DNA from 4 places in the Paenibacillus sp. FSL R5-0810 genome. Region 1 is predicted to be linked to each of the others. Evidence: riboswitches for the same ligand, from Rfam matches in the RefSeq annotation. Region 1 holds a riboswitch; each other region holds the start of a gene.
What was found. Region 1 has a riboswitch for cyclic di-AMP ahead of MKX76_RS22715 (ubiquitin-like domain-containing protein). Riboswitches for the same ligand answer to the same signal wherever they lie in the genome.
Positions count from the first base shown of each region.

Region 1 (7,844 bases):
GGATCGAAATACAGCCGAGACTGGCCGATATGGCAAGACGAAGCGTCTATATGAATGATCTTGAGCACCAAATCACGATCCGGGAAGGCGACTTGAGAGAGCTATACAAGGAGACGGGATATGGCGCATACGACGTGATCACGGTGAATCCTCCATATATGCCGATGAACGGCAGCGACATCAAGCTGAATCCGCATCAAGCCATTGCCAGACATGAGATTCATTGTACGCTGGAGGAAGTGATTGCTTCCTGCTCCAGGCTGCTTCGTCAAGGCGGGAAAATGAGCATGGTGCACAAGCCGCTGCGACTGGCCGAGATTATAACGCTTATGAGTAAATACCGGATTGAGCCGAAGGTGATCCGTTTTGTCCACCCCCGTGCCCATCTGGAAGCCAATATGGTGCTGATCGAGGGCATACGGGACGGGAAGCCCGAGGTTCGCCTACGGCCGCCGCTCATCGTTTATGACGAGCAGGGGAAATACTGCGCCGAATTTATGGACATATATTATGGAACGAATGAGGATGATCAAGCATGAGGATATCATTGCAGCGAAGCTTTGAATCGCCAGGTGCAGGGAGCACCGGATCGTTATTTTTGGTTGCAACCCCGATCGGCAATTTGGAGGATATGACCTACCGGGCGGTACGCGTTCTTAAGGAATGCGATATCATTGCGGCGGAGGATACAAGACAGAGCAGGAAACTGCTTACGCATTTTGAAATTCCATCCAAGCCATTGTTTAGTTATCATGAGCATAATAAGGCGGCAAGCGGCCCTGAAATTATACGATATATAATAGAAGGAAAAAATGTAGCACTCGTGAGCGATGCCGGTCTGCCGGCGATTTCCGACCCTGGCGCCGACCTCGTGGCACTGGCGATTGAAGCCGGAATATCGGTCATTCCCGTTCCCGGAGCAAATGCCGCGTTATCGGCGTTAATCGCATCGGGCCTGCCAACCGAACGGTTTACGTTTATCGGATTTTTGCCCAGGGAACGCAAAGACATTGTGGCACAGTTAAACGCGCTGCAATCGGCCCAGGGAACGCTGATCTTCTATGAATCTCCGCATCGCATCAAGAAGACCTTAGAGCTAATGAAGGAGGTTCTGGGGGATCGAAAGATTACGCTGGCCCGGGAGCTCACCAAGCGCTATGAGGAATTTGCCCGTGGAACCGTGGAAGCATGCCTATCTTGGCTTGAGGAGCATCCGCCTCTTGGCGAGTACTGCGTTGTGGTGGAGGGCAGAAACCCCGAGGATGAGCGGATGGAGCTGAATGCCTGGTGGCAGGAGCTTTCCTTAGAGGAGCATGTCGGCAGATATGAGCAGGAGGGATTGAGCCGTAAGGAGGCCATGAAGAAAACAGCGGCAGACCGCGGCGTATCGAAGCGGGATATCTATAATGCGCTGCTGGGGGATTAATTATAGTAGCCTGCTGCGCAAGTGACGAAGAGGTGGTCCCCGCAGCCTGCCGAAGTCAACAACTGGCCCGGGGCACATTTAATCCGAACTAGGCCGTCTCTGACGAACAATATCATTTTCCTCATGATCGCGGTGAGGATTTACATAGCGTTATGCCGACCGCGGGAAATTGCGCATAAAAAAAGACCTTCCTGCGGCCGGGTTCATAGCCGAGGAAGGCACCAAGGAGATATGAAAAAGGTTAGAATTAACAAAATGTGATTGTGTACCTATTATATACTAATATCTTTAATTTGTCACAGGTGTAGGGATTTCCGAGATACATTCATGGCAAACGATTTTACCTTTGAAGTACGTAACGTTCTCAGCATTGCCGCAGAAGATGCACGCAGGCTCATACTTCTTCAGCATGATGCGTTCACCGTCCACATAAATTTCAAGAGCGTCCTTCTCGCCAATGCCGAGTGTACGGCGCAGTTCGATTGGAATAACGACCCGTCCAAGCTCATCGACTTTCCTTACAATTCCTGTTGATTTCATCATAACTTATTAATGCCCCTCTCGCCATAATTTAAAAAAGTCATAATTCGACATAGTTCTATTTTTTATGTTATTTATAGTACCAACGATTCCCAAAACAGTCAACCTATATTTTTGAGATTTCGGAACCTATTTACGAAAATATAGTGAAATAAACCGCTGTCCTACAACGAAGTTACCATTTTTGAACCAAAAAACGCTTCACTTTTCAATATGTCGATTTGGAAAGCGCCAAATTACCCAATTCGACATTGTTCGACATTAGATGTCAAAAGAAGTGAAAATAGTCCAAGTCCTAAATTTATGACTTAAGGAGTGATTTATGATGCGCCTGCCAATCTCAGAGGAAAAAGTGTTTAAAGATCCGGTTCATAATTATATTCATGTACAGGATGATATTATCTGGCGGTTAATCGACACGCCGGAATTTCAGCGGCTTCGCCGGGTCAGGCAACTGGGCACGTCCTATCTGACGTTTCATGGCGCAGAGCACAGCCGATTCTCCCATTCCTTGGGTGTCTATGAAATTACAAGAAGAATCATCTCGCAATTCGAGCGAAAAGGATACTCCGATTGGCCTGCGGAAGAGAGACAAGTGGCCCTATGTGCAGCGCTCTTGCATGATCTCGGGCACGGACCATTTTCCCATTCTATAGAAGAGGCGTTTCAGATGAACCACGAGGATTGGACATGCCGGATCTTGCTCGGCGATACGTGCGTGAACAAGGTGCTCCTGGAGCTGGGGGAAGACTTCCCGGAGCGGGTCGCTTCCGTCATCCGCAAGACGTATGACAAACCGATCGTGATGAATCTGGTGACGAGTCCGCTGGATGCGGACCGAATGGATTATTTGCTGCGCGATGCCTATTACACCGGCGTCAATTACGGGACGATCGACATCGACCGGATTCTGCGGATGCTGCGGCCGCACCGGGACCGGATCGTTGTGAAGGAATCGGGGATGCATGCCGTAGAGGATTATCTCATGTCCAGATATCAAATGTACTGGCAGGTGTATTTCCACCCGGTAACAAGAAGCTCGGAAATCATACTGCGCCAGATTTTCCGCCGGGCGAAGGAGCTCTATGAAGCAGGGTATGCGTTTCAGTTCATGATCGAACCGCTGCCGGCTCTGTTCGAAGGCCGCTTGACCGTTCAGCAGTATCTGCGGCTGGATGAGGCGCTCATTCAAACGGCGTTTCTGCAATGGACGGCCGAGCAAGACCAGCTCCTTAGCGAATTATGCGGCCGATTCATCCATCGGAAGCTCTATAAATATATAGAAATCGACACCGGCAACCCGGAGACAATCGACGCCATCCGCCAGGCGTTTCGGGAGGCGGGTCTTGATCCCGCATATGATGTGGAGATTGATTTTCCGACCGATCTTCCTTATGATAAGTTTCATTCGGGCATGCCGCTGAACGAGAAGCAAATTCTGCTGCTGGACCGGCATGACCAGCTTCGGGAAATTTCCGAGGTGTCCGATATCGTGCGCTCCATTAGCGGGATCCATAAGGGCCGGAATTATCTATATTACCCGGAGGAGAGGTTAGAGCCGCTGCTTGACCGGATGCCGGCCGAAGTTGCGGATTTATTTCGCAGGTAGGGATGAGTCCGTTATATTCGATGGACCATGGGCTTGGATCATGGATGGACCTGGTTCAAGGCCGGACGCACGAGGCATTGATAATGGACAACCATAGAACGGAATGATAAAGATTGTGCTGGATAAGATACGATCAAGGATCGACAAGAAAGGAGTGGGAGAGAACATGCTGTTCGACACACACACCCATCTGGATGCTCCCCAATTCGACGAGGACCGGGACGAGACGATTGCCCGGGCGCTTGAAGCCGGTGTTAGCCGGATGATCAATATCGGATTTAATCGCGAGACGATTCCGACCACGATGGAATTGGCGGAGACATATGATTTTATATATGCGGCGGTAGGCTGGCATCCCGTGGATGCGATCACGATGGAGGAGGGCGACCTGGAATGGATCGCTTCGCTCTGCAGTCATGAGAAAGTCGTTGCGATCGGAGAGATCGGCCTCGATTATCATTGGGATACGTCTCCGAAGGAGGTGCAGCACCGGGTGCTTCGCAGCCAAATCGGACTGGCCCGGGAGCTCCATATGCCGATTGTAATTCATAACCGTGATGCGCATGAGGATATCGTGAAGATTTTGAAGGAAGAGAAGGCTCATGAGGTTGGCGGCGTGATGCATTCGTTCTCGGGCAGCTGGGAAACGGCCAAGTTATGCCTGGATATGGGCTTTCATATTTCGTTCGGCGGGCCGATTACGTTCAAAAATGCCAAGCAGCCGAAGGAGGTTCTGGCCAAGGTTCCGCTCGATCGTCTGCTCATTGAAACGGACTCGCCTTACCTGACTCCACACCCCTTCCGAGGGAAGCGAAATGAGTCCGCTTATGTGAAATTGGTGGCCGAGACGGCAGCCGAAATTCGGGGCATGTCCTTCGATGAACTGGTCCAAATTACCACTAAAAATGCTCTGGAACGATTTGGTATTTCATGAAAACGGGAGCAAAAGCGATGAAATAGTGAGGAATTGCGATTAATTAAAGTTTTTTAACCTGAAAAGACGATTGTTTTACAATTTTTTAACCATTTACATCAAAAAATGTGCTTGATTGTTCCTTTACAACCTGCATGGAAACAGGATATCATCTTTTCAGTGATAAGAAGCTGCAAGTTTGCAAAGCTGAAACTTCAGCGATCATATTTCATGAACCGTCTCGCTTAATCTCCGAAGTTTGGGGAACGGGGGAACCGATACTGCCGTGCATGGTAAACTGTCGTGCACGAGCCGTATATGATTTCTTTATCGGGTCTTTGGGGTGAATGTGAAGGTCCTCGCCATGAGCGGGCGACCGAATCTAGGGCGTCTCTCTTACGTCCGAACCCGACAGCTAACTCCGTAAGCGAAGTAAGAGGGGAATTCTCGTGCATACCATTTCCATGATTTCAATCATCAGGAAGCCACGTTAGAGCCTCTAGTACTCTTTCACGCTGGCTTCTTTTATTTTTGAATATTGGAGAAGGTGTCGTCATACTGTTGGTAAACAGGAGGTGATTCCTAGTGGTGAACGGGAAGACGGGGATTGACGCAGGGCGTTAGATAGATAGCAGCACGCCTTGCGAGAATAACTGCTATAGTCACGTCAAAGGCATTCATGCGTTACCTAAGACGGCGGGACTATGAAGGAGGATGGAATAGTGGGCATTTTTCAACCTGAAGAAACCCATGAATCACAATCATCCAGCATGTCTTACGCATTGCGATGGAAGCATGAGAATTTGCGTCAATTGATGATGCTCGGCGCCATGGGGGCTGTTACGGTATCACTTCTCGTATCGCTGGTTATCCATGATCAATCGGGCAAGCAAGTTCAAATTGTGGTCGATGGCCGCGTAACCACGGTAGAAACCAGAGGATCGTTGCTTCAGGAATTGCTGGATGAGCAAGCGATCACGCTGAATCCGCAGGATCAGGTCTCGATGCCTTTAAACGGGACGATCCAGGATGGGGACCGGATTATCATTGACCGTGCAATCCCAGTTAAAGTAACAGTAGGGGGCACCACCAAAACCATATTCACGACCCAGGACACGGTCGATAGTGTACTCAAAGAAGCTGGCATTACGATCAAGGGTGAAGATATAGTAAAGCCGTCACAGGACACCAAGCTTACCAGTGATATGGACATTCAAATCGTTCGGGTTACGAAGCAGACCGTATCGGAGAAGGAGAATCGCGAGTTCCGCGTCATCAAGACTGCGGATCCGTCGCTGGAGCGCGGTGATAACCGTGTCATTCAGCGGGGCGAGCCGGGCGTTCTCGTCCATCACTACGAGAAGGTGTACCATAACGGCAAGCTCGTATCCAAGACGAAGGTCTCGCAAGAGGTCGAGCGTAAGACGAAGGACAAAATTATTGCCGTAGGAACGAAGAAGGTAGAGAAGCCTGTCGTGCTTCAAGCGGCAGCGACTCCGAATGTGAAGTCTGCCCCAGCGAAGCTTACGGGCACTAGAAAGGTGTCCACCGCCAAAGCGACGGAGAATAACGTCATCTCCAGAGCGGGTGTTGATTTCAAATACCAGAAAGTGCTGAATAATGTTTCAATGACCGCATATTCCGCTGAGCAGGCGGGAATCGGAACCCGCACGGCTTCCGGAACACGGGTAACCGAGGGCCGGACGATTGCAGTTGATCCGAGCATCATTCCGATCGGCTGGTGGGTGTACATCGAAGGCATTGGCTTCCGCCGTGCAGAGGATACCGGCGGAGCGATTAAGGGACATAAAATTGATGTGTATTACGATTCGCTGAAAGCGGCCATGAACTTTGGCCGGAAATCGGGGCGCACCGTTTATGTGATCGGTCCCGTAAAGCCTGATTTGAACTAATGAATCCCATTTTCTAATGACTTTGCCATTCTAATGCTAACGAATTTAGCTTATAATAGATCATAATGAAGAAGAGGAGAAACTCCTCTTCTTTTGTTTTGCGGCGTATTGGTCGCATTTTGGGGCCATCATGTAAAAAATACGCCGTATGGTTTCAGCCGATGCCGATTCAAGGAGAACGGTCGGACAGGCGGTATGTGTCCTTTTGGGAAGGAAGAGAGAACGTTATGATCCGAGAAGTAATTGTGGTTGAAGGCAGGGACGATACGGTAGCGATCAAGCGTGCGGTGGATGCCGACACGATCGAGACCGGCGGCTCTGCTATTAATAAGCATACGCTGCGCCGTATTGCCCTCGCGAAGGAGCGCAGGGGGGTTATTATCCTGACAGACCCCGATCATGCAGGGGAACGGATTCGCAAGATCATCGACCGTCATGTCCCCGGCTGCAAGCACGCCTTCATACCGGAGGCGGATGCGACGCGCAAGGGCGATATCGGAGTCGAGAACGCATCTCCGGAGGCTATACGGCATGCCCTGGATCGCGTCCACACCTCATTTGAGGGGGCGGAGAGTCAGATCAGCCTGGAGGACATGATCGATGCGGGGCTGACGGCTCATCCGGAGGCTGCAGCCCGGAGAATGTTCATGGGAAATGTCCTGGGTATCGGGTATTGCAACTCCAAGCAGTTCCATAAACGTATGGCGATGTTTCAAATATCGCGTGAAGAGTTTCTGGCGGCGCTTGCGCAGCTGGAAGAGGGAGGCCAAAGCTGATATGAACCGGATGGAAGATATATCGACACCTAGACGCACGAAGGAGATCATTGCCCGCCATGGCTTTTCCTTTAAGAAGAGCCTGGGACAGAATTTTCTGATCGACCAGAATATTTTGGGCAAGATTGTGGAGGCGGCCGGCCTTGATAAAGAGAAAGGTGCGCTTGAGATCGGTCCCGGCATCGGGGCGTTAACAGAGAAGCTGGCTCAGATGGCCGGAGCCGTTACCGCAGTAGAGATCGATCAGCGCCTGATTCCGATTCTTAAGGAAGTGCTGGAGCCTTACGATAACGTTAAAGTTCATCATGGAGATGTCCTTAAGGTGGATCTGCACGAGCTGTTCCGCCAGGATTTCGCGGAGGTGGGGAAGGTAAGCGTTGTCGCCAATCTGCCGTATTACGTGACGACCCCTATTCTGATGAAGCTGCTGGAAGAGAAGCTGCCGCTGGAGAATATTGTGGTCATGATTCAGAAAGAGGTCGCCGAGCGGATGGCCGCAGCGCCGGGAAGCAAGGATTACGGAAGCCTCAGCATTGCAGTTCAATATTACAGCGAGCCGAAGCTCGTCTGCATCGTTCCGCATACCGTGTTCATCCCGCAGCCCAATGTGGAATCGGCCGTCATTCGGCTCGCGGTAAGGGAGGAGCCTCCGGTTTCGGTTGAGGAT
Region 1 covers NZ_JBBOCF010000001.1:5,109,701-5,117,544, reverse strand. The annotation lists gene MKX76_RS22740 (tRNA1(Val) (adenine(37)-N6)-methyltransferase) at 1-539, shown strand, start outside; gene rsmI (16S rRNA (cytidine(1402)-2'-O)-methyltransferase) at 536-1,426, shown strand; gene MKX76_RS22730 (AbrB/MazE/SpoVT family DNA-binding domain-containing protein) at 1,715-1,969, opposite strand; gene MKX76_RS22725 (HD domain-containing protein) at 2,292-3,575, shown strand; gene MKX76_RS22720 (TatD family hydrolase) at 3,742-4,509, shown strand; cyclic di-AMP (ydaO/yuaA leader) riboswitch at 4,721-4,934, shown strand; gene MKX76_RS22715 (ubiquitin-like domain-containing protein) at 5,211-6,401, shown strand; gene rnmV (ribonuclease M5) at 6,629-7,177, shown strand; gene rsmA (16S rRNA (adenine(1518)-N(6)/adenine(1519)-N(6))-dimethyltransferase RsmA) at 7,179-7,844, shown strand, end outside.

Region 2 (7,844 bases), 4.1 Mb from region 1:
AACTGAAAACGATTTCGAGATAACGCAATTATGCAGTATAATAATGACAGGAAGTTTCGCTTTGGGGAGGGACAACGACGTGCCGAAGATTGAAATATCACACAGCAGAAGCGATCAATTCCGATTCAAGAAAAATCCACAGCTGCTCTTTGCCGGACAGGTCGTGGATGAAGACTTCTTTTACGGTCCGCCGCAGATCCATGATTTTTGCGAAATTTTGTATGTCGTGGAAGGCCGCGGCGAATTCAGGATCGCGGGCAAGGTGTACGAACTCCGGAAAGGAGATGTGGCCATCTACAATCCGGGTGTGCCGCATGAGGAGAAGTCGGCAGGAAGCAGTCCCTTTAAAGTCATCTATTGCGGAGTCGATTCCCTGCATATCGAGGGCGTTCCTCAGGGAATGCTGCTGCCTCCGTACGTGGAGCCGGTTATTTCATGCGAGAAGTACGCATACAAGGTAGAGAGCTATCTTTCGGACATCATTCGAGAATGCGATTCTCAAATTCTTGGCTATGAAACGCTGAGCACGAATTTGCTTATGTCGCTGATTACGGTCATTTACCGGATTATCGACGTAAAGCACCAATTCCAGGCGTTGAAAGGAAAGCATGAAATTGCGCTGAGAACCAAGCAATTCATTGATGCCAACTACACCCAGAGCATCAGTCTGAAGGACATCGCCGACACGCTGTATGTCAGTCAGCACTATTTATCCCATCTATTCAAAAAGGAGCTCGGCGATTCGCCCTTCAACTACTTAATCTCCAAGCGGATTGAAGAAGCGAAGCGTCTGCTGTCGGATTCCGATGCCCCCGTGCACGAGATTGCGTCGCAGGTCGGATATGGGAATGATAAGTATTTCTCCATGCTGTTCAAAAAAATAACCGGGCAGACGCCATCCTCCTATCGGGAAAGTCAGCGGCGGCAAGCCCAGTTGACGGAATAACGCCGGCAGGCAGCCGCTAAGATGCGGCTGCCTGCTTGACGTTTATGCGGCGAATGCGGCCGCCAAGCGCAATCCCGTGACGAGGATTGCCGGCTTCCCCCGCCGACAACGGACTCGTGCCGAGGCACGAATGGTCCTTGTAAGCGAGTCTCGAGCAATCATTAAAATTTATTAGACGAGGGACGGTCACTTTTGAACCCAAAAGGTACAAATATTCTACTAAAAATAAGGGGCATGCTTAATCTTGATCGGGCCGACCGATTCGATCCGGCTTTGGCAGCCAAGCCGGTACCCTTCCTCGAGCTCTTCGGGGTCCAGCCTCTGTTCCTCCGCCTGATTCGGTGACGACAAATGCTGGACACCAACGCTTACATGGCATCGGCAGCGTGCGCACGTGCCTCTTTTGCAAAAAGAGTTCCAATCCACATCGTTCCGCTCGGCCAGATCCAGCACCGTCATCCCAAGCACGGGAGCAACGCTCTTGTGAACCTCCCGACCGGAAAGCTCGATGAGCTTGTCGGGAACAGCCTCCTCCAGCTCCTGTCCACCGGATGCAGACGGATGACCGGCCGAATGGCTATTCTTTTTACTCCTCCAGAATTTAAACACGATATATCCTCCTAAAATGCCTGGAACTATTCACTCCATTTACGCTTACCATTATACTCGAAAGCCGGGCTATTCTCACACCGTCTATACGCAGACATCATTTGAAAACCGCTCTATTTATTTATTTTGTATTCTACCAATATTTTGCTATACTATCATTGCTGTAAACCGTTTCATAGATTCATTTATCTTTCATAGAATGTGGGGGAGATTATTATCGGATACTCAAAACGATTGGGAAAGCTGGCCGCCGCCTCCCTGCTCTCTTTGTCGCTGCTCGGAACCGCGGCTGATCATCATCCAGCCCATGCGGCACCAACCATTTCCGTTCTGTTGGATGATGTTCCGCTTGCGTTCGATGCGGCTCCGCGAATTGAGAAAGGCGTAACCTACGTGCCTTTCCGGGCTGTGGGCGAGGCACTGGGCATCGACATCAAATGGAACAGCAAGACCCAAACCGTGCAGGCGGTAAAGACCGGCAACGATAACACAACCGAGGTTCAGCTCAGAGTCGGCAGCACCACCGCCGTGGTGAATAAGAAGAACGTCAAGCTGCCCGCAGCGCCGATCATGCGCGAAGGACGCGTGCTGATTCCGCTCAGCTCGTTCAGCAGCCAATTCGGGGCTTCCGTAAGGTGGAATCAGGCAACGCGCACCGTATCGCTCAAATCACCAAAAAGCAAAATGCATCTGCGGGCCTTCTATGCCATTGAATCCTTCAAGGAGCGGGATATTATTCAATGGATGAATTCCGTCGCCTTTGGCTGGAGCCGAATTGACCGTAACGGCGAATTCACCCTTCAAGGGGTTGAATACCGCATGCCGGAAGCCGCCGGAGACATTACGCCCCAGACACTTGTGGCCGATGCGGAAGGACAGGGCATTAAGCCCTATTTGATGGTATATGCACTGGACGGTAACGGCGAACTGACAAAAATGATGAGCGACGCCTCACTGCGGATGAAATCGATCGACGGGATTACCGCCGCCGTTACGGACAATGGGTTCGGCGGGGTCGTGCTGGATTTCGAAGGATTGGGCTTCAAGCTGGATGCCGCCTCCCAGCAGAAGCTGCTGAACCAATACGTGAAGGACCTTAGAGCTGCCTTGCCGAAAGGGACTGCCCTGTCCTTGGCCGTACCTCCGTTAAACAGCGCCTATAAAGGCTATGATTACAAAACGCTTGCATCGATTGCCGACGATCTAATTATCATGGCATACCAGTATCACCCGGTTGGCACCAAAGACCGGAAGCCGGAACCGAACACGCAAGTGCAGCAGGCTATTCAGCTTGCACTTGATGCCGGAGCCCCTAAGGACAAGCTTCTGCTTGGAATTAGCCTGGGCAGCGAAACGGAGAACTCCATCGACGACAAGCTTGGTCTGGCCAAGCGCTATCAGCTGAAAGGTGCGGCATTGTGGCGGCTCGGTATATTCAGAGTCTACGGTGATGATATCGAAGGCGCCATGAACGAAGCGGTGATCAAAGAGTGATCCGTAATAAAGGTTGAAGCGTGGATGAGTCCATCCTTCCGATCATCACTACACAGGCTGCCGGTCGTTATGGACCTGCAGCCTGTTCGCTTGTTCAATGCTTCCGTGATAACCGAGCATCTCTGACAGCCATTGAAACGACACAGGCTATGAATTAGCCGATGCCAATCTTCCACATGACCGGCACAAAAAAAAGATGACCTCTGTCGTATACAGAGGTCATCATCAAGACTTATGTATGTATTCGGTGCAATCACTGAAAATCGATCATAGAATTCCTTACCAGGACTTACAAGACGATCATTGTGCAGAGAGCTGGATCAAGATCAAAGATGAGCTGATCTAGCTAACACTTCCTACCAGCTTCGCATATTCCTCTTGGCTTAACACCCGGCGTGCGGTAACATAACGTGGCTTATAGTAAGAGTCGCTAAGCTTGCTGATTCGAACACCCTTGCTGCTTGAAGCATGTGCGAATTGCCCGTCTCCAATATAAACGCCAGCATGTGAAATTCCCTTGCCGTTCGTGTTGAAGAATACCAGATCACCGACACGCAGCTCTTCCTGGTCTACATGCACGCCTACTTGGGCTTGTCCTTGGGAAGTGCGCGGAAGGTCAAGATCAAAGTTACGGAACATATACAGAATAAATCCGGAGCAATCAAATCCGCTTGTGGTTGTTCCGCCCCACTTGTACGGTGTTCCTACTAACTGCTTCACTTGCTGCTGAAAGTTAGGCTGCTGATCGGCAAACGCTGTCACGGCACCGGAAGAAAAAATGATTGCGGATCCTAGCAAAGAAATGACCAATTTCTTCAAAATATATTCTCTCCTTCGATGCCTACGGAGTTAGCTAAGGGTTCGGCTGAAGGTCACCTATATTCCCTCTACTACAAGAATAATTCACCCAGGACGGTTCCCCCGTTTTCTCTAGCGAAATTCGGCAAAATTCATTAACATTTTGTAACCCTTTCTTAATATAGTATACAAGCTAGCAAACTGTCAATAATATCCGATAAATCTATCGTTTTTTAGATATCGCCGTCGAATCGAAAGAGTTTTAACAGTGTTTTTACTATATGAAAGGTCACATAGTCATGACATTTATGTTAAAATTGTTTCCGTTTTCTAAGTGCGGCGAAAAAACCTCCATGCAAGAAGCCGACACCTAGGGTGATATTATCCCCTTTAAGTAGACAGTGTGTAAAAAGCGCATTAAAGTCTACTTTGGAGGGGATTTTTTCCATGGGCGAAATAAGAAAGACATATGACATCGAATTTAAGCGCAAGGCTGTTGCGATGTTCCTGGAGGAAGGTCTTGGCTACAAGACGGTAGCCAAGACCTTGGGCATCGATGATAGGATGGTTCGAAGATGGGTGGCTCACTACGAGCGAGAAGGAATTGAGGGTCTCAAGGAAAAAAGAGGCACCTCGACGGGTTCGAAGAACGGGAGACCGAAGAAGGCCAAAACCTTGGAGGAAGAAGTCCTGCGGCTGCGAGCGGAGAATGCCTTGCTAAAAAAGCTATGGGAACTGCAAAGGGGGCAAGAGCAAAGCGACGTCAAACCTACCAAGCCATCGAAGCGCTAACCAGCAACTACCCCGTGGCCTTGCTGTGTGAACTGGCAGGTATCGCTCGAAGTAGTTACTACAAATGGGCAGCCAGAAAGAATAATCCAACGCCCAAACAGATCGATGAGCAGGCTCTGAAAGAGAAGATTCTAGAGTGCCATACTCAGCTAAAGGGCATTTACGGATACCCACGGATTCGTGTCTGGCTAAAGAAAACCTTTGGCTTGAACGTCAACCATAAGCGTGTGTACCGGCTGATGAAAGAACTGGGGATTCGTGCGCGTATTAGGCGAAGGAAGCCATACTTTGGCCGTCGGGAGGCAGGGATTACCTCAACCAATGTACTGAATCGGGATTTTAACGCCACGGCACCCAATACGAAATGGGTCACCGATGTGACCTATCTGCCAATCGGCTCTCGCTTTCTGTACCTGTCGGTTATTTTTGACCTGTATAACAACGAGGTGGTTGCCTTTCGGATCGGACGCCACAACAATTTAAAGCTTGTGCTGGAGACCGTACAAGCAGCTGTACATAAACGCAAAGTAGCCAACCTGCTGCTCCACAGCGACCAGGGCTTCCAGTATACTCACAAGGAGTACCATGCTTTTTTGAAGCGTAAGAAAATTAAAGTGAGTATGTCGCGTAAGGGAAACTGCTGGGATAACGCTTGTATCGAGAGCTTCTTTGGACACCTGAAGTCAGAATGTCTTCGACTCGACACTTTCTCGACCGAGGAAGAGCTCGTAAAGGCAATTGAACGATATATCCATTTTTACAACCATGAACGTTTTCAACAAAAACTAAACAACCTTAGTCCGGTTGAGTACCGAACTAGGGTTGCTTAAGGCTGCTTTTTTAGGCTGTCTACTTGACAGGGTTAAGTTCAGGGGGCCGGCTTCTTGTTCTAGCAAATTCATCGATAGAACAAGCATTTGCTTCAGCCATTTTGCAGCTTTCAATGGCGTACCTCCTTATCATATTGAGATTGCAACGGTTATAATTCGATCACCTCCCTTCTAAACCTTAATGCATCCAACAGCAAAGCTACTTGATCACGACCTCCTCCGGTTCCACTTCAGAAGAAATCATAATCTGTCCTGCCCTATCAGCATGCAGCCCCGAGCATTCGATTTGCCCGGACCGTTCCCCGGTAACCACAAGCAAGCGGTCATCCAGCGAGTCGCTTTCCCCCTTGACGTTCACCACCTGTACATTTCGGCTCTGGTGAAAAAGAAGCAGCGGATTTTCCTGATTGCGAAGGACCATGTCCTGAATCGTCAGGTTCTTTCCATTGCGGCATACAATGCCTTCCCGACTTGTGATGGCCGACCGCATCACCGTCACGTTCTCCACCGGCATCTCCGGCAGGCCGTTGATGAGGAGCGCAGTATGCGCGCCGCTGCAGACGATATCCTTAATAACAATATTGCGGAACACGGGGGTTTCCTCGGTAACGGGGAGCATCGCTTCCGCTTGGTATTCGCCGGAGCCGGCTTTCCCTTCGTAATATAAATTGAAGGAGATGGCATCCCCGTCGATCTCCCGCATCCGGATCCGTTCGATGAAGATATTTTCGACCACGCCGCCGCGTCCGCGGCAGCTTTTAAACCGGATGCCGATATCGGTGCCGATGAAGGTGCAATCGGATACGTGCACATCCTTGATGCCTCCGGACATTTCACTGCCGACAACGATCCCGCCGTGGCCGTGATAAACGGTGCAGTTCCGGATGCTGATGCGCTCACTCGGCTTTCCCAGCAGGCGCCCGGCTTCATTTTTTCCGGACTTCAGACAGATCGCGTCATCTCCTACATCAAACGAGCTGTTTTCCACGGTCACGTATTTGCACGAATCGATGTCCAGTCCGTCCCCGTTCTGGGCATACCATGGATTGCGGACGGTAATGTTCTGAATGGTAATTTGCTCCGATGCCCAAGGATGCAGGCACCAGGCTGCGGAGTTTTGAAAGGTAGGGCCGCTGAGCAGAATCCGCTTGCAGTTTCTCAAGCTGAGCAGATTGGGTCTCAGATAGTCTCTGACAGGCTCATAATCCTGGGGATTCCGGCTGCCTGTTTGTTCGATCCGGGCCAGGTTCTCCATCCCGTCCCGGGCAGCCGGCGTTGGCCACCACAGTCCCCCGTCATCCACGACGCCGCCGGTATGAATTAATCGATCCCACTGGCTTTCCGTCAGCTTCCCTTGCTTAACGGGCCTCCAGGCTTCGCCGCCTCCGTCAAAGATGCCGCTGCCGGTGATTGCGATATCCTCCAGCCCTTCTCCATCGAGCGGAGACTGGCAGCGGAACATCTGCCGGCCCTCATAAGCAGACATCCGGATCGGATAAGCTTCGAATTGCTTGCTGAACATGACAAGCGCGCCGGCAGAAGCGTGAAGCTCAATCCGGCTCTGCAGGGTTAACGGACCGGTGTGCCAGATCCCCGGAGGGATGACCACCTTCCCCCCTCCTGCCTTTGCGCAAGCTTCGATTGCTTGATGAAATGCCAGGGTATTGTCGTAAACGCCGTCTCCTACTGCGCCATAGTCAGTGATCATTACTGTGTATTCCGGGATTACAGGCAAGTCGGGACATATTGCTTCTTCTGTTTGTTTCATGCTTACCTCCGCTTTAGTAAGTTTCAAGTTTGCTTATTCGATTGATACCGCATGAAGATGTAAGCGCTTATAAAAAATGCTGCCGATTGCAGCCAAAGCCCTTGAAGATCGGCTGCAGCCATGATATATAAATTTCTACGAACCCAACTAGCCGTATCCGTTGTCTCCGACCTGTTCAGGTATATCAGGCTTCACAAATGACAATAGAATCGGATCCGCGTGTGCAAAGGAGTTAGAGAGAATGAATGACCGGCTGCAGCCCAAGTACCACATAGGAGAAGATGATTTCTCCATCCAATACATGTCACGAAACGGTTCCAGCAGCATGCCCCGTCCGCATGAGCATCCCTACTTCGAGCTGTATTACTTGCTTCATGGAGAGCGGGTCTACTTCATGGACGATAATGTGTTTACCGTCAAAAAAGGGGATATGATGATCGTGAACCCGCATGATCTGCATTCGACGGCAAGCTCCGATAAGCTGATCTTCGAGCGGGTGCTGATCGGCTTCTCCCGAAGCTTCATCGAAGAGGGCGATGCCGGCGTCGCCAAGCTGCTCGATCACGGGACATCCAGGCTGGTTCGCATTCCGTTGAAGCATCAGCCC
Region 2 covers NZ_JBBOCF010000001.1:1,030,338-1,038,181, reverse strand. The annotation lists gene MKX76_RS04840 (AraC family transcriptional regulator) at 80-946, shown strand; gene MKX76_RS04835 (2Fe-2S iron-sulfur cluster-binding protein) at 1,166-1,555, opposite strand; gene MKX76_RS04830 (stalk domain-containing protein) at 1,790-3,049, shown strand; gene MKX76_RS04825 (C40 family peptidase) at 3,392-3,868, opposite strand; cyclic di-AMP (ydaO/yuaA leader) riboswitch at 3,872-4,005, opposite strand; gene MKX76_RS04820 (transposase) at 4,295-4,639, shown strand; gene MKX76_RS04815 (IS3 family transposase) at 4,576-5,469, shown strand; gene MKX76_RS04810 (glycoside hydrolase family 28 protein) at 5,669-7,237, opposite strand; gene MKX76_RS04805 (AraC family transcriptional regulator) at 7,479-7,844, shown strand, end outside.
Region 2: it holds a riboswitch for cyclic di-AMP, as region 1 does, so the genes downstream of both, MKX76_RS04825 (C40 family peptidase) here and MKX76_RS22715 (ubiquitin-like domain-containing protein) in region 1, are expected to answer to the same signal.

Region 3 (7,844 bases), 1.1 Mb from region 1:
CCTGGAATGGCGGTCGGGTGAATCTGGATGAATTCGCCGTTAGCGTAGTATACGCCCTGCTGGTATACCGCGCTTGCTGCCGTACCGGTGTTGATAACCGAGTTCGTCGTTTTACCGAAAATGATGCCGGGGCCACCGCTGGCCAGAATGACGGCATCTGCCTTGAACGCCCGGATCTCCATGGAGCGAAGGTCCTGGGCGGCAATGCCGCGGCATACGCCCTCGTCATCAATAACCGCGTTCAGGAACTCCCAGTTCTCGTATTTGGTCACGAGACCTGCAGTTTCCCAGCGGCGCACCTGCTCGTCAAGCGCGTACAGCAGCTGCTGGCCGGTGGTCGCTCCAGCAAACGCCGTGCGGTGATGCTTCGTTCCGCCGAAGCGGCGGAAATCCAGAAGGCCTTCAGGCGTACGGTTGAACATAACGCCCATGCGGTCCATGAGGTGAATAATGCCCGGAGCGGCTTCGCACATCGCTTTAACCGGCGGCTGGTTCGCCAGGAAGTCCCCGCCGTAAACCGTATCGTCAAAGTGCTCCCACGGGGAGTCGCCTTCACCTTTCGTATTAACCGCTCCGTTAATGCCGCCTTGCGCGCACACGGAGTGAGAACGTTTCACAGGTACCAGTGAGAACAGATGAACATGGGCTCCTGCTTCGGCCGCTTTAATGGTTGCCATCAGTCCGGCAAGGCCGCCGCCCACTACGATAATATTAGATGCTGCCATTTATACGTTCACTCCTTTAAGAGGTTGTTCAAAAAGTCGTCTTTTGATCACGTAGTGTATCAAGATGTAACTCGGCATCGAATCTTGAACTCAGCCGGGCCTTCCAGTGCTCACGTACCCAAATCGTACGCTCCGCCCTTCAGTCCCTAACTTCATCCAACCTTCTCGGTGCTGAAAAACCGGCTTTTTGAACTTGCACTTTAAGCCAAGACTGTCTTAACTACATCGATCGCTGCTTGCGCAGCTTGGAACTCGGAGTTTCTGAATCCGGTCATCGCAAGGATAAACAGGACGCTCATAAATACGAACAAGCCCATGCAAATGTATGTGGATACTCGCTGCGCGCGCGGGCCGACGGTAATGCCCCAGCTGACGAGGAATGCCCAAAGGCCGTTCGCGAAGTGGAACGTAGCCGATACAACGCCGATAATATACAGAACAAATAATACAGGATTGCTCACGATATCGTGCATGACGGCACCCAGATCATCATGGGTGATCTTGCCGATCATGATCTGAAAACGGGTGTCGTACATATGCCAGATCACAAATACGAACGTAATAACCCCGGTAATCCGCTGAACGGTAAAACGGATGTTCCGCTCATAATTGTAATTGCCGATGTTGTTTTTGGCCTGATACGCAATGTACAGACCGTAAATGCCGTGGTACATCAGCGGCAGCCAGATCAAGAACAGCTCAAGGAAGAAGATTAGAGGCAAGCTGTTCAGTAAATTCACGGCTCCCTTGAAGCCTTCCTTTCCACCCTCGAAAGCCTGAAAGTTGGATATCATGTGGCTGAGCAGAAATGCTCCAAGCGGTATGACACCGAGTAAGGAATGCAGCTTTCTGGAATAATACCCTTTCATCAGTTGACGTTCCCCTTTCCAATGTGCAGCGTTTTCAATTTCACTCTTTCCTATTTACGGAACAATTACACTTACTTACACTGTGCTTTTCGCGTGCAACGACAAAATGTTCCCTTTTTCCACAAACGTGTGAACATCCTGTGTCATGTTTCATGTTACTCCTTTTTTTCTTATAAGGGAATTGCAATATAATTATTAATCGTTATAATCTATACGCATAAGTAGTTATTGGAACACTATCCTATATATAATGGAGGAATATCATGTTCGAAGATCTGGACATGTTTGCCGTTGTGGTGGAGCAATCCAGCATCAATAAAGCATCCAAGCTGCTGAACCTGTCCCAGCCGGCGCTCTCGCGGAAGATCGCCAAGCTCGAAGACGAGCTCGGCCTGCCCCTGTTCAACCGGCGCGGCAAGCGCCTTGAGCTGACGTCGATCGGGCAGATCGTATATACCTTTGCGCTGGAGCAGCGCCAGCAGCAGCTGAAGCTCATGCAGACGCTCGCCCACTATCGGGAAGGGGAGCAGATCTCGATTAATCTGGGCGCGAGCCTGACGACGCTGCAGACGACGCTGCCCCCGCTCGTCAACGCGTTCATGGAGCGGCATCCCGCCGCGGAAATCAAGCTGATTACCGGCAAAACCCATGAGATCGTTTCTTATGTAAGGGATAAACGGGTGGATGTCGGCATCGTCGCCTCTTCCATCAACCAACCGGGACTAAACTGCATTCCCCTGTTTGACGATCATCTGGAGCTCGTCATTCCCGCCGTCCATCCGCTGGCGGAGCTGGAGGATGTCGAGGTCGAGCACCTCCAGGGGCTTCCGATGATTATTTTCTCGACCGGAACCTGGTACCGTAAGCTGACGGACGACCTGTTTCACCGGTGGGGCATCATGCCCGATATTCGGATGGAGATCGATTCCTTCGAAGCGATCGTCCGCTTGATCCCGACCTGCAAAGCAGCGGCCCTGCTTCCGAAATCATACCTCCGTCCGCAGCTGCTCTCCGACAACGGGCTTGTGGACATTCACATCCCCGCGCTCATGGAGACGCGGCGGACGACCTCGTTGATTTACGGGGATGCTTCAGAGCTTAGCAGCGCCGCCCGCCGCTGGATTAACGAAACCGAGGTGCTCTTCCGAAGCCTTGCGGAAGAGAAGCAGCGAAAAAACCTGACGACCTAGAGATCGTCAGGTTTTTTTGTATTATTTCTGCTGCAGATTCACGACTTCCGTCTCAAACCGCTCCACATTGTCGTTGGAGCCGATGACGACCATAACATCGCCGGCGTTGACCACGTCCATCGCCGTCGGCGCGACGATAATGCCGGATCGCTTGTTGAGGGCGACCACCGTGACACCGTAACGGACGCGCGTGTTCAGTTCGCTTAACGTCTTGCCGTCCATACAATCGGTTACCGTCATTTCCACGATCAAATAATCCTTAGATAATTCGATATAGTCGAGCAGATTCGGCGTAACCAGCTGGTGAGCCACACGGATTCCCATATCCCGTTCGGGGAAGATGACCCGGTCCACACCCAGCTTCTGCAGCGCCCGGCCGTGCAGCACGGAAATCGCTTTGGCCACGACGGTCGATACGCCAAGCTCCTTGAGCAGGATGGCGGACAGAATGCTCATCTGGATATCGTCTCCGATCGCGACGATCCCGCAGTCGAAGTTGCGGATGCCGAGCGATTTCAGCATCTCCTCATCCGTAGCATCGGCGACCACCGTATGGGTCAGATACTCGCTCATATCCTCGACGACCTCTTCGTTCCGGTCAATGCCGAGAACCTCATAGCCTAGTTCCATTAGTTCCAGTGCCAGACTCGAGCCGAACCGCCCCAAACCGATCACTGCAAATTGCTTTGGTTTCATGTCTCTCCTATACTCCTTATCCAATAATCATTTTGCCTTCCGGATGACGATACAATTCTTTACCCTTTTTCGGACCGAGTGCATAAGCCAGCGTCAGCGGACCTAGACGTCCGGCAAACATCGTTAAGCTGATCAATATTTTGCCGAACACCGTCAAATCCGGCGTCAATCCCATCGACAAGCCGACGGTGCCGAAGGCCGAGGTCGTTTCGAATAGAATCTCCAGAAAATCCGCATCCTCTGTCGTGGACAGGATCATGGATACCGTCAATACGAGCAGCAGCGCAAGAAGCGCAATCGTTAACGCCTTTAAGACCCGCTCCTGAGCGAGGCGAAACCGGAATAAGACGATGTCCTCACGCCCTCTCATCATCGCGAACACGGCCCCTACCATCACCATAAAGGTTGTCGTCTTGATTCCGCCCCCGGTCGATCCCGGCGACGCTCCGATAAACATAAGTATAATAATGAAAAATTGCGTAGCTTGCCTTAGGCCGCCGATATCAATCGAATTCGCGCCCGCTGTTCGCGGACTGACCGATTGGAAGAACGAGGCGAGCACTTTACCTCCCCCGTCCAAGGAGCCCAGCGTTAACGGATTGGTGAACTCAAAAATAAATATGATGATCGCCCCGATGAAGATCAACGCCCCCGACATCGAGAGAACGACTTTGGAGTGAAGCGACAGCTTCCTTTTTTGACGGAAATCGATCAAATCGGATAATACAACGAACCCGATGCCGCCGGATATGATCAACAGCATGGATACGATGTTTACCAACGGATCATCGACATAATCCGTGAGACTATGAAAATCACCGAACAGATCGAAGCCCGCATTGTTAAACAGCGAAACGGAATGGAACACCCCAAAATAGAGGGCTTTTCCAATAGGCATATCCCATGCCCAGCGCAGTGTAAACAGTACGGCAGCGCACGCCTCGAAGGTCAAGGAATAGATAAACACCCGCCGGATCAAACGAACGATCCCTTCGATGGAGGACTGATTCATCGCTTCCTGCAGAACAAGCCGGTCCTTGAGCGATATCCTCCGCTTGAATACCAGGGCGAACAGGGTTGCCATCGTCATAAACCCAAGCCCGCTGAGTTGAATGAGCAGAAGGATCACCGTATGTCCGAAAGCACTGAAGCTTGTGCCTGTATCCACGACAACAAGCCCGGTCAGACAGACGGCGGAAGCCGCCGTAAACATGGCGTCAATCCCGCTGATCGGTTCGCCGGTCCTGCTGGATACGGGCAGCATGAGCAGAATGGTACCGACCAGGATCGCCGCCGCAAAACCGAGCGCAAGGATCTGCGGAGGTGACAGCTTAAGCCACTTCATTTTTGAGTTCAAAGTTTCACCTTCTCCAAAAAAATCAAAGAAAAAAGACACTGGAAAACAGTGCCCTTCACGGTCTGGTTCCTGTGCAACAGCCTACGAGGTTAGCTGACGGATTCGGGCATTATCACAGGCCGCCCTATCCATGATCCGAAAGAGATCATGAAATTCACCCCAATTACATGGTTCCCCCGTTCTCATTACGAAATTCGGCTGGTTTATTCGGTTCCTTGAAGCATGATGTGATTATAACGCAATCCGGAAGCGAACCCAACGTCGTTTTTTTACCAAAAAGTCTTTAAATGAGCGCGAATTGGGCATATTCAAGAGTACAAGGATATGGTTCTCTAACGTTTTCGAAACCTTTCATTCCTTTTCAGCGTTTTATTTCATTATTGGCCCTTTGGGATAAGCAGGGCTTGTTCTTCATATGTATGTTATATTGACTCTATGATCCGCTTTTTGCGGGGCCGGTTATTCATATCGGAAAGCACTAAAATTAAGAGGAGGAATTTCATGAACCGTGCCGAAGAGCCCCTGAAGCTGACGCCTAACCTAAAGAAGCTTATCGCACCGGCCATCATCGGTCTGATCCTGTTTCTTATATTCCAGGTACTCCCATCCACTTCCTTCGAGTCGACCGATACGCCCTATCCGCAAATCATTTCCAAGGATGAGGCTGCGCAAGCGGCGTCACGGTTCGCTCGCGAACGTTTAGGGTTTCCTGCTTCCGAAGGGCAAGACCCCCTTGTTACATACCAGTCCAACTCCGAGCTGTACGGATATTTGGCCAAGGAAAAGAAGCTAAAGGAGTATAACAAGAATTACGAAGCCAAATACCCATATGACGTATACCGCGTCCGCTTCACCTTGCCGGGTGGCGATGCGCTGAACGTGGATGTGCATATGCAGAATGCCGGCATCGCGGGATTCTCCTATGATTCCGCCCGCTCCAGTTACGACAGGATCGAGCTGAATCAAGGGGAGGTCCGGAAGCAAATGCTGCTTCTGGTTGAGGAAGGCATGACGCTGGCCGAGAAGCAGGCGCTCGCGGAGCCGTGGCTCAAGTGGGCCGGATACGATGCGACGCAGCTGCAGCTTTCTACCCGGGAAGGCGAACCTAAGCTGAGATATACCGTCACGGAAGCCGCCATCGGGGATTCGAGGCTGCAGCTGGCATTTACCTTTGAACATGGGACACTGCGTTCCTTCGAGCCCGCGTTCTCGGTTCCGGCAGCGCATGCTGCCTATGTGAACAAGCAGACGCAGGATGCAACGCTGCTGACGCTGGTCGGGTACGGTTTGTTTACGCTTGTGCTCGGTATCCTGGCCATCGTCTACAGCGTCAAGACCAGAGCCTATACCTCGTTTAAGCGCGGTATCCTGCTGTCCGTCCTGTTGTTTGTCATCCAGATGCTGAATACGTACAACCTGGTTCCGGTCTTTAAGGCACAAGGAATGTCCGAGACCGGCATCATCGGGATGATGATCTTCTACGCCATCTACTCCCTCGTCTTCTCCGCCTTGCTCTATTTCTCGCTTGTCGGCGGAAGCGGTCTATGGCGGAAGGAAGACGGGCTTAATCCGTGGCCGCGTGCCAAGGAGCCCGGGTACGGCCGCTATGTCTTGGAAAGCATGAAGGTGGGCTATTTGTGGGCCCTCATTCTGCTCGGCATTCAGTCCTTGATCTTCATCGCGCTCGGCCTGACCTTGAACACCTGGTCCACGACCGATGCCTCGCAGTCGCCTTACAACATGCTCTATCCATGGCTGTTTCCGCTGATGGCTTGGCTGGCAGGCATTTCGGAGGAAGCGGTGTACCGGCTGTTCGGCATTAGAATGGTGAAGAAAATCGTGCGCAGCACCTTTGTCGCGAGTTTGATCACCTCGATCATCTGGGCGCTAGGCCATACGCTGTATCCGATTTACCCAGTCGTATCCCGCCCGATTGAGCTGGTCATTATCGGCCTGCTGTTCAGCTATATTTTCCTGAAATACGGATATATTGCGGCCATGTTCTCGCATGTCGTCTTCAACAGCATTCTCATGGGAATCAGCCTGGTCATGCTTCAAGGGACCCCTAATGTGCTAATCGGCCTGTTCTATATGGTGCTGCCGGCAATCGTGGCTTACGTGATCTATCGCTTGAATCCAACAAAAAAAGAGAAGCCGTATGTCACGACTCCTCATCACGAAGGGCATTGAGTATATCTGTAGCTAATTTTTCACCGATCGAAAGGGGCTTAAAGTCTTCGACTGAAGCCTCTTTTATTTTTTTGATCGAGCCGAAATGCTTCAGCAGCAGCTTCCGCCGCTTCTCGCCGATGCCCGGGATCGAGTCCAGCTTGGACGAAACCATCGATTTGCCGCGCTGCTCTCGATGGAAGGAGATCGCAAACCGGTGGACCTCATCCTGGATGCGCTGAAGCAGATAGAACTCCTGGCTGTCCCGCGGCAGGGACACCGGCTGCGGCGGATCGCCGACCATCAGCTGCGCCGTTCTATGCTTGGCATCCTTCACAAGCCCGCAGACCGGAATAAACAGTCCCAGCTCATTCTCCAGCACATCGATCGCAGCCGATATCTGTCCCCTGCCGCCGTCGACCACGATCAGGTCCGGCAGCGGCAGATTCTCCTTCAGCACCCGCTCGTACCGTCTCCGGATGACCTCACGCATCGTCTCGTAATCATCCGGCCCCTGCACGGTGCGGATTTTGTACTTCCGGTATTCCTTCTTATCCGGTTTCCCGTTTGTAAACACGACCATCGCCGAAACCGGATTCGTTCCCTGTATGTTCGAGTTGTCAAACGCCTCGATCCGGTTCAGGGATTCGATGCCGATCACTTCGCCGAGATTGGCCGCGGCAATCGATGTCCGCTCCTCATCTCGTTCGATTAAGCGGAATTTCTCATCCAGCGCAACCTTTGCATTTTCAATCGCCATCCCGACCATCTGGCGCTTTAAGCCGCGCTGCGGCACATGCACCTTAACGCCGAGCCATTCCTGCAAGGCAGCTGCACC
Region 3 covers NZ_JBBOCF010000001.1:6,253,595-6,261,438, reverse strand. The annotation lists gene sdhA (succinate dehydrogenase flavoprotein subunit) at 1-725, opposite strand, end outside; gene MKX76_RS27975 (succinate dehydrogenase cytochrome b558 subunit) at 926-1,594, opposite strand; gene MKX76_RS27970 (LysR family transcriptional regulator) at 1,858-2,784, shown strand; gene MKX76_RS27965 (potassium channel family protein) at 2,806-3,480, opposite strand; gene MKX76_RS27960 (TrkH family potassium uptake protein) at 3,497-4,825, opposite strand; cyclic di-AMP (ydaO/yuaA leader) riboswitch at 4,901-5,047, opposite strand; gene MKX76_RS27955 (CPBP family intramembrane glutamic endopeptidase) at 5,339-7,027, shown strand; gene uvrC (excinuclease ABC subunit UvrC) at 6,999-7,844, opposite strand, start outside.
Region 3: it holds a riboswitch for cyclic di-AMP, as region 1 does, so the genes downstream of both, MKX76_RS27960 (TrkH family potassium uptake protein) here and MKX76_RS22715 (ubiquitin-like domain-containing protein) in region 1, are expected to answer to the same signal.

Region 4 (7,844 bases), 400 kb from region 1:
GGAGCGTCGTTCGTCCCGTCGCCGGTCATAGCAACCAGCTTGCCCTCCGCCTGCTCCCGGCGGATGACCGCAATCTTATCCTCCGGTTTGCTCTCCGCAATGAATTCGTCGACGCCCGCCTCGCGGGCGATCGTCGCTGCGGTCAAGGGATTGTCGCCGGTGCACATAATCGTCTTGATGCCCATCCGGCGCAGCTGCTCGAACCGCTCCTTCATGCCCGGCTTCACCGTATCCTTCAGGTAGATCAAGCCGTAGAGCCGGTCGTCGACGGCAACCGCCAGCGGCGTGCCGCCCTCGGTGGCGATAGCATCGCTGCTTGGGATCAGATCTGCGGGGATTTCTCCTCCTTGTGCCTGCACCCAAGCTTTCACCGCGTCCACCGCTCCCTTGCGAACCTTCCGGCCATCCTTCAGATTCATGCCGCTCATCCGCGTCTCGGCCTTGAATTCGACACACTCGGCGCAGGACGCCACCCCTTCATCGAAGGCATATCCTTCCTTCTTCATCAGCTCCAGCACGGAACGGCCCTCGGGCGTCTCATCCAGCAGAGAGCTAACGGCCGCCCACTGGGCAACGGAAGCCAGCGATTCGCCGCCCACCGGAATGAATCGGCTGGCCATCCGGTTCCCGAATGTGATCGTTCCTGTCTTATCCAGAATCATCGTATTGATATCCCCGGCTGCTTCTACCGCCTTCCCCGACATCGCCAGCACATTGAACCGGGTGACCCGGTCCATCCCCGCAATGCCGATCGCTGACAGCAGACCGCCGATCGTCGTCGGAATGAGGCAGACAAGCAGCGAGATGAGCACCGGAACCGACAGCTCGATGCCGAGGTACTTCGCAATCGGCGCCAGTGTCACCACCACGATCAGGAAGATGAGCGTCAGTACGGTCAGAAGCGTGTTAAGCGCAATTTCGTTAGGCGTCTTCTGTCGGGAGGCTCCTTCAACAAGCGAGATCATCCGGTCCAGAAACGATTCTCCCGGATCGCTCGTAATCCGAATTTTGATCGTATCGCTAACCACGCGGGTGCCCCCGGTAACCGAGCTGAAGTCGCCACCGGCCTCTTTGATCACCGGCGCAGATTCGCCGGTGATGGCCGATTCGTCGACGGATGCCAGTCCCGCGATAACCTCGCCGTCGCCAGGTATCATTTCGCCTTGGGACACGATGACGATATCCCCTTTTCGCAGCTCGGTCGACGGAACTACCGTAACGCCGCCTCCTTCCGTTACTTTATTGGCCGTCATCTCCTTCTTGGACTGCTTCAAGGAATCGGCCTGCGCTTTTCCGCGCCCTTCCGCCATCGCCTCCGCGAAATTCGCGAACAGCAGCGTAAAGAGCAGGATCAGGAACACGGTCAGATTGAAGCCGATGCTGCTCTCCGTCCCAAAATAGGACGGAAACAGCGTCATCAGCAGCACCACGATCGTTCCGGCCTCCACCACGAACATGACCGGATTTTTCAGCATCAAGACAGGATTCAGCTTCACAACGCTGTCCTTCAGCGCCTGAACGACCATCGCTTTGGTCATTAAACGTTGTTTGGGGTTATTCATTGTCCTAAGTCACCTCTTCTATTTAACGAATCGTAAGATGCTCGGCAACCGGCCCGAGAACCAGTACAGGCAAAAAGGTCAGCGCGCCGATAATCAGCACGACGGCAATCAGAATGCCGGCGAACAACCCGTTATCAGTACGGAACGTTCCTGGGGTCTCCGGCACCCACTGTTTCCGCATCAGCGATCCGCCGACCGCCAGCAATGCGATCATCGAAATATAACGGCCGAGCAGCATGACCAGACCGGTTGTTACATTCCAAAACGGCGTGTTATCGGCAAGCCCTTCAAACCCGGACCCGTTGTTCGCCGCCGAAGACGTATATTCATACAACACCTGGGAGATGCCGTGGAACCCTGCGTTCGTAATGCCTGATTGACCCGCATCGGTCATCAACGCAAGCGCTGTCGGTGCCAGGATGATGAACGGGTGCACCAGGATCACGACGGCGATCAGCTTCATTTCCTTCGCTTCAATCTTCCTGCCAAGAAATTCGGGTGTTCGTCCGACCATCAGCCCGGCCAGGAATACGGCCAGAATCGCGTACATGAGCATGTTCATCAAGCCGACGCCCTTCCCGCCGAAGACGGAATTAAGCATCATTAGCGCTAGCGGCGTGATGCCCCCAAGCGGGGTCAGGGTATCGTGCATGTTGTTGACCGATCCGGTCGTGGCCGCCGTCGTGACGGTCGTAAACAAGGAGGATTGCGGAATGCCGAAGCGGACCTCTTTGCCTTCCATGCTGCCTTGGGACGAATCAATCCCGAGCCGGTTCAGCGCTGGATTCCCGCTTGATTCGGCCGCATAGTTCAGGGATAGAAAACCGATGAACAGCGTCATCATGACAGAGAACACGATCCAGCCCTGCTTGCGGCTCTTGGCGAACAATCCGAACGTATAGGGCAGGGCAGCCCCGAGGCTCCACATGCACAATATTTCGATCACGTTCGTCAACGGGGATGGATTCTCGAACGGATGCGCGGAATTGGCTCCCATATGGCCGCCTCCGTTCGTTCCCAAGTGCTTGATCGATTCAAGCGCGGCTACCGGGCCGACCGCAATCTGCTGCTCTGATCCCGAAAGGGTCGTTACGCTCATGGTCGGCTTTAACGTCTGCGGCACCTGCAGTGCCACCAGCAGCATGGCAATAAGGAAGGCCGCCGGGATAAACACCCGGGTCATGGCCTTCACGAAGTCTTCGAAGAAGTTGCCGACCGTAGCGCCTTTCGTCGTCACGGCCCGGATAAAGGCGATGGCAACGCACAGCCCGGTGGCGGCGGACGTGAACATCATCATCATGATCACGGCCATCTGGGAAAAGTAAGAGAGGCCCGACTCCCCGCTATAGTGCTGCAAGTTCGTATTGGTCATGAAGCTGATCATTGTATTGAGCGACAACGTCGGCTCCATGTTCTCGATGCCGTTCGGATTCCACGGCAGCACCTGTTGAAAACGGAGGATGGCATACCCTGCTCCGACCAGGATGATATTGGTGAGCAGGAAGCTGAGCGCATAGCCCTTCCAGCTCATCCCCCTGCGTTCCTTGAGTCCGATGAGGGCAAATATCGGGCGTTCCGCCCAGGAGAACCATTTGTCCGTGCCGCCGGGTTCATTGCGAAACACGAGATAGAGGTAGGTTCCAAGCGGCTTGACGAGCAGCAGCAGAACCAGGATGACGATGGCGATTTGTACGATGCCCATGATAAGCGGCTTCCTCCTTTATGTTTGAATCCTAAAATTTTTCGGGATGAATCAGCGCATAAACCAAATATAAAAATAACGCAGCGGTCAATATCAAAATCAGCGTCATGGCCTGTCACCCTCCGATTCTTGAATAACGCGGCCGCACCAGCTTATGAACAGCCGGAACAGCCCGTAGGCTGCACCTAGCAGAAGCAGCATATATACATCCTGCATTGTTATCCCTCCTTGGCGGTAAGCCGTAAAAACAGCTCTTTCCGGTAGCTAGTCTAAAAGCGCGGCGATCAGGAAATCGACGCGGTCATGATTCGTGTGCAGCACGACATCCGCGCCAAGCCCTCTGTAAATCAGTCTCGGATTGCCGGAATTTGTAATAACATAGATCGAAGCCGAGGTCCATGTCCGGCATATTCGCAAGTAGCGGCAGCAGAGGTTCAAACTGTTCTCGAACAGAAACACCTTGCCGATCGGCCGTTCGGGAAGCACCCAGGTCTGCTCGTCTCTCGTGTCGAGCATGATGACATCCTTGCATCCGAGCCTGCTCGCCCTCTCCCCCTCTGCAGGGTTGTTTGCCAGAACGGCGAACGGGATCTCCCTTAAGAGCAATTGGCGGATGAATGCCTCTCCGGCCTTGGTCGGCGCGGATATCAGAATCGTGTCTTGCTGTTTTTCCATACGTTCTCCTCCTCGTGTCCGTCGGAGAAGGCAACAAAAAAGAAGCCTCGGGAGGAGAAGAACTCTTCCCGCGGCTTCTTCCTAAAGGCACGGCGAAAAACACCGCGGCTTCGTCAAGTCACGACAATCGTTGCCTCTCTCGATACGCTTACGAGGTTAGCTGACGGATTCGGGCGTGAGAGTCGCCCTACCCATAGACCGTTATCTTGTCTATGGGATTCACCCCGGAGAGAACGCGCGAAATCGCGTCTCCCGATTGGTTCCCCCGCTCCTTTTTCATTCAAGGACTCAGCGAAAATGAATCTAGCGAGCTGCATGTATTCGGTTAATGGTTGACCCTGATGTTTTCGAAAACTGTCAAAGCGGCCCGGCCGAGGGTCAAGCGGTGAGAGGCACTTGACGCAAGTACGAGCCGAAGGACCCCATAGCGGTCTCCGGCATACGCGCTTTTTTCCGATGGAAGGCCGCAGCTCCCACACTGGCCGGCTTCCACGGCGGTATCAGGCCGCCCTGCCAGCTTCCGGAAATCATCCGGTCAATTCATAGTTCGTATCATACGACCGGCGATTCGGGAAGTAAATGCAGACGAAAACCCGTGTAACGTATTATGGAACAGGTGCAATCCGGAAAGTCCTCTTCATCCCCGATTATCTTCTCCATACTCGATATCCCTCTCTATTTCGCCATTTCTTAGCAATAAAGCGATATAAGGCGATGGAATGGCAATAATGAATGCCATTCCCAAATGTACGCGCTTTCCTTCGCTGTTTTCACGTTTTTTCAGAAAATAACGGCCACAAATCGGAATTTACTTTTTCCGACCTTTCGTACCGTTTCCCTACCGAAATCGTCAGCGGTTTTTCGCTTCCCAATCACTTGAACATATTCCTCAGCACCATCATCAGATTGGCCGGCTTCTCTGCAATGCGGCGGGTAAAATACGGGTACCACATCGTGCCGTACGGCATGTAGCATCTTATTCGATAACCGTCCTGCGCTAGCCGGGCCTGGTCCTTCATGCGCAGCCCATACAGCATTTGAAACTCGAACGCATCCTTCTTGATCCGGTTCTGCTCTGCAAATACTTTGACCCAATCGATGATGTTGTTATCGTGGGTCGCGACAGCGGTATAGGCTCCTTGGTCCAGCTGAAGCTTGATTAAATTTTTATAATTGCCGATGATCTCCTGCTTCTTCTGATACGCAATCGTTCCCGGCTCCTTATAAGCTCCCTTGACCAGCCGGAGTTTCACCCCTTCCTTCATTAGCATCCGGACGTCCTCCTCCGACCGGTACAAATAGGCCTGGATGACCGTTCCCACATTGGTCAGCCCCTCCTTATGAAGCCGCAGCGTCATATCGATCGTGGCCTGCGTGAATGGCGAGTCCTCCATGTCCAGCCGTACGAAGTTGCCATGCCTTTGGGCCGCCCGGACCACCGTTCTAATGTTCTCGTATGCTGCCTGCGGGTCGAGCGCCAAGCCCATCTGCGTCGGCTTCAGGGATACGTTCGATTGCACTCCCCGGTTGGCGATGCCCTCCACAAGCCGAATATATTCCTCCCGGTAGGCCGAAGCCTCCGTCAGCGAAGTAATGCCCTCTCCCAGATGGTCCAGCGTTACCAGGATTCCCTTCCCGTTCAGCCTTTCGATCTCATCGAGTGCCTCTTCCAGCGTATCTCCCGCAATGAATCTGCCCGCTAGTTTCTTGCCGTAACGAATCGAAAGCCATTTCACCAGCCGGTTCCCCGACACCGTCAACACGACTTTCCGGTAAAGCTCGGTCCCGTCCATGCATGCCTCACCCTCTTCTCGGAGTAAAATGCGCTCTACCTTAACTCATATGCAAAAAAGGTCGCATCATGCGAAGAGGACATTCCTTCGGCTTGGTGGGAGTTTCCGCTAAAATGGAAAAGCGACTTCGGAAGGGAAAGAAACACACGTTAAAAAACGCTCGGAGAAATCTCCGAGCGTCCAAGCGCGTTTGTTCATTGCTGATGTTACGGCTGTGCTTGAAGCAATTCTATGGTTCACGCCCCAATCTGCACTTGAGGGAGCGCCTAGCCTCATTACTGCCCTTCCCTTGCCTGACCCGTAATCGGCTTCAGCCCCGGGTCTCCAAAGGATACGTTGACCGATTGGGCCAAATGAAGCCCGTCTTCTGTAAAGTCAGCCTCCACGGTCAGGCAGAACGGCGTCTCGACCGCCCGAAGCGTGATCACCAGGTTGCCCTTATCATTCCACGTCATGGAGGAGCATACCTTGCCCTCCTCCATCCGGAACAGTCTCGTCGTGCCTTCCGCCCATGCGTTCCGGCCAAGCACAAGCGATTCGAGGCCGTAATGCGCTTCGATCTCCAGCACGACTCTTTCTTCCGAGAATCGAACGCAGAAGGTACGAAGCTTCTGCTCATTCTCCTCGAGCTCGAACACGATTCCGGAAACTTCCGGCTCCCGGGTGGAGAAGGCCTGGTATTTCGGCGGCTGCACGTTCAGCGCTCCAAGCGTTTCGGTGACCGAGACCGCCGCTCCTTCATTCTCCGGTAAAGCATCCGGCTCAAAGGCAGGCACCAGATGCTCCCATACGCTGTTCAGGACGGCCTGCATATCATTCAAGCCCGAGGTGATGGCGATCACCGCCTCCAGCTCGGGGTGAACGATGCAGTATTGGCCGAATGCGCCATCGCCGCGGTAGGCGCCATGCAGGCATCTCCAGAACTGGTAGCCGTATCCTTCCGTCCAATCGGAGGAGCCGTCTGCCGGCCCGTTCGAAATCTGCTTCGACGTCGCTTCGAGGACCCACGCCTCCGGAATGAGGCGCTTGTCTCCCCAAACGCCCTTCTGCAGATACAGCTGACCGAATTTCGCAATATCCTCCGTCTTCAGCTTGAGTCCCCAGCCGCCGGCATTGATGCCCCGCGGACAGTTCTCCCATGTAGCTCCGTGAATGGCGAGCGGTTCGAAGAGCCGAGGCTCCAAATACTCCAGCAGCGTCTTGCCGGTAATCTTCTGCAGGATCGCCGAGAGCATATACGTCGCCGCGCTGTTGTACACGAAATGGGTTCCCGGCTCATGCTCCACGGGCTGCTTGAAGAAGTCGGCTACCCAGTCCTCGGATTCCAGCGCCGGTTCCGCCGCATGGCCGGTCCCCATCACGAGCAAATCCCGCACAGTCATCGCTGCCAGATTTTCAGATGGAGCCTCCGGCGCATATTCCGGAAAGAAGCCGATCACTGGATCCGTCAAGGCGATGCGGCCTTCCTCTGCGAGGAGCCCGATCGCAGTGGAGGTAAAGCTCTTGCTTAACGAGAACAGCATGTGCGGAATCTCGGGTCCGTAGGGATCCCACCAGCCTTCCGCAATGACATGGCCGCGGCGCAGCAGCATAAAGCTGTGCAGCTCTAGCCCTTGATCCTGGACCGAACCGATAAAGCGCTCGATGGCCCGCGAGGAAATGCCTTGGCGTTCGGGGGTGCTTCTTGACAATGATTGAACCGTGTCCATACTCATAAGAATCCGCCTCTCCCTGTATATTGCAAGTAATCGATCATCCTGTCAGAACCATTATACACCAGATCCTGAAACCGCTTCATCATATCGAACCGGTCGAAAGCCATGGCGCTCGCTGATCTCGATCAAGTTCTCCTGCATCAGAAAGGCAGCCTCGGCATCACGCCCGCGCGCAAGCTCTTCGCCGTCGACCCGGGCGTTGCCGCATTGCGTCATCTCCTCCGAATAGAGTGCCGGATGAGACAGAAAGAAATATTGCTCGTCTGTGAGCCTGCTGAGCACAGCCTCGAATTGCGGGATGGAAGATGGAACGCCGTCAGGGAAAAAATTATAGTAATACCGGTGATTGATCAGTCCTTTGCTTGCGATCCAGCGGTCCAGCTCTTCCTGAAGCCCG
Region 4 covers NZ_JBBOCF010000001.1:4,709,542-4,717,385, forward strand. The annotation lists gene kdpB (potassium-transporting ATPase subunit KdpB) at 1-1,562, opposite strand, end outside; gene kdpA (potassium-transporting ATPase subunit KdpA) at 1,585-3,264, opposite strand; gene kdpF (K(+)-transporting ATPase subunit F) at 3,296-3,373, opposite strand; gene MKX76_RS20965 (hypothetical protein) at 3,529-3,939, opposite strand; cyclic di-AMP (ydaO/yuaA leader) riboswitch at 4,069-4,243, opposite strand; gene MKX76_RS20970 (proline dehydrogenase family protein) at 4,812-5,732, opposite strand; gene MKX76_RS20975 (serine hydrolase domain-containing protein) at 6,008-7,447, opposite strand; gene MKX76_RS20980 (ChbG/HpnK family deacetylase) at 7,502-7,844, opposite strand, start outside.
Region 4: it holds a riboswitch for cyclic di-AMP, as region 1 does, so the genes downstream of both, MKX76_RS20965 (hypothetical protein) here and MKX76_RS22715 (ubiquitin-like domain-containing protein) in region 1, are expected to answer to the same signal.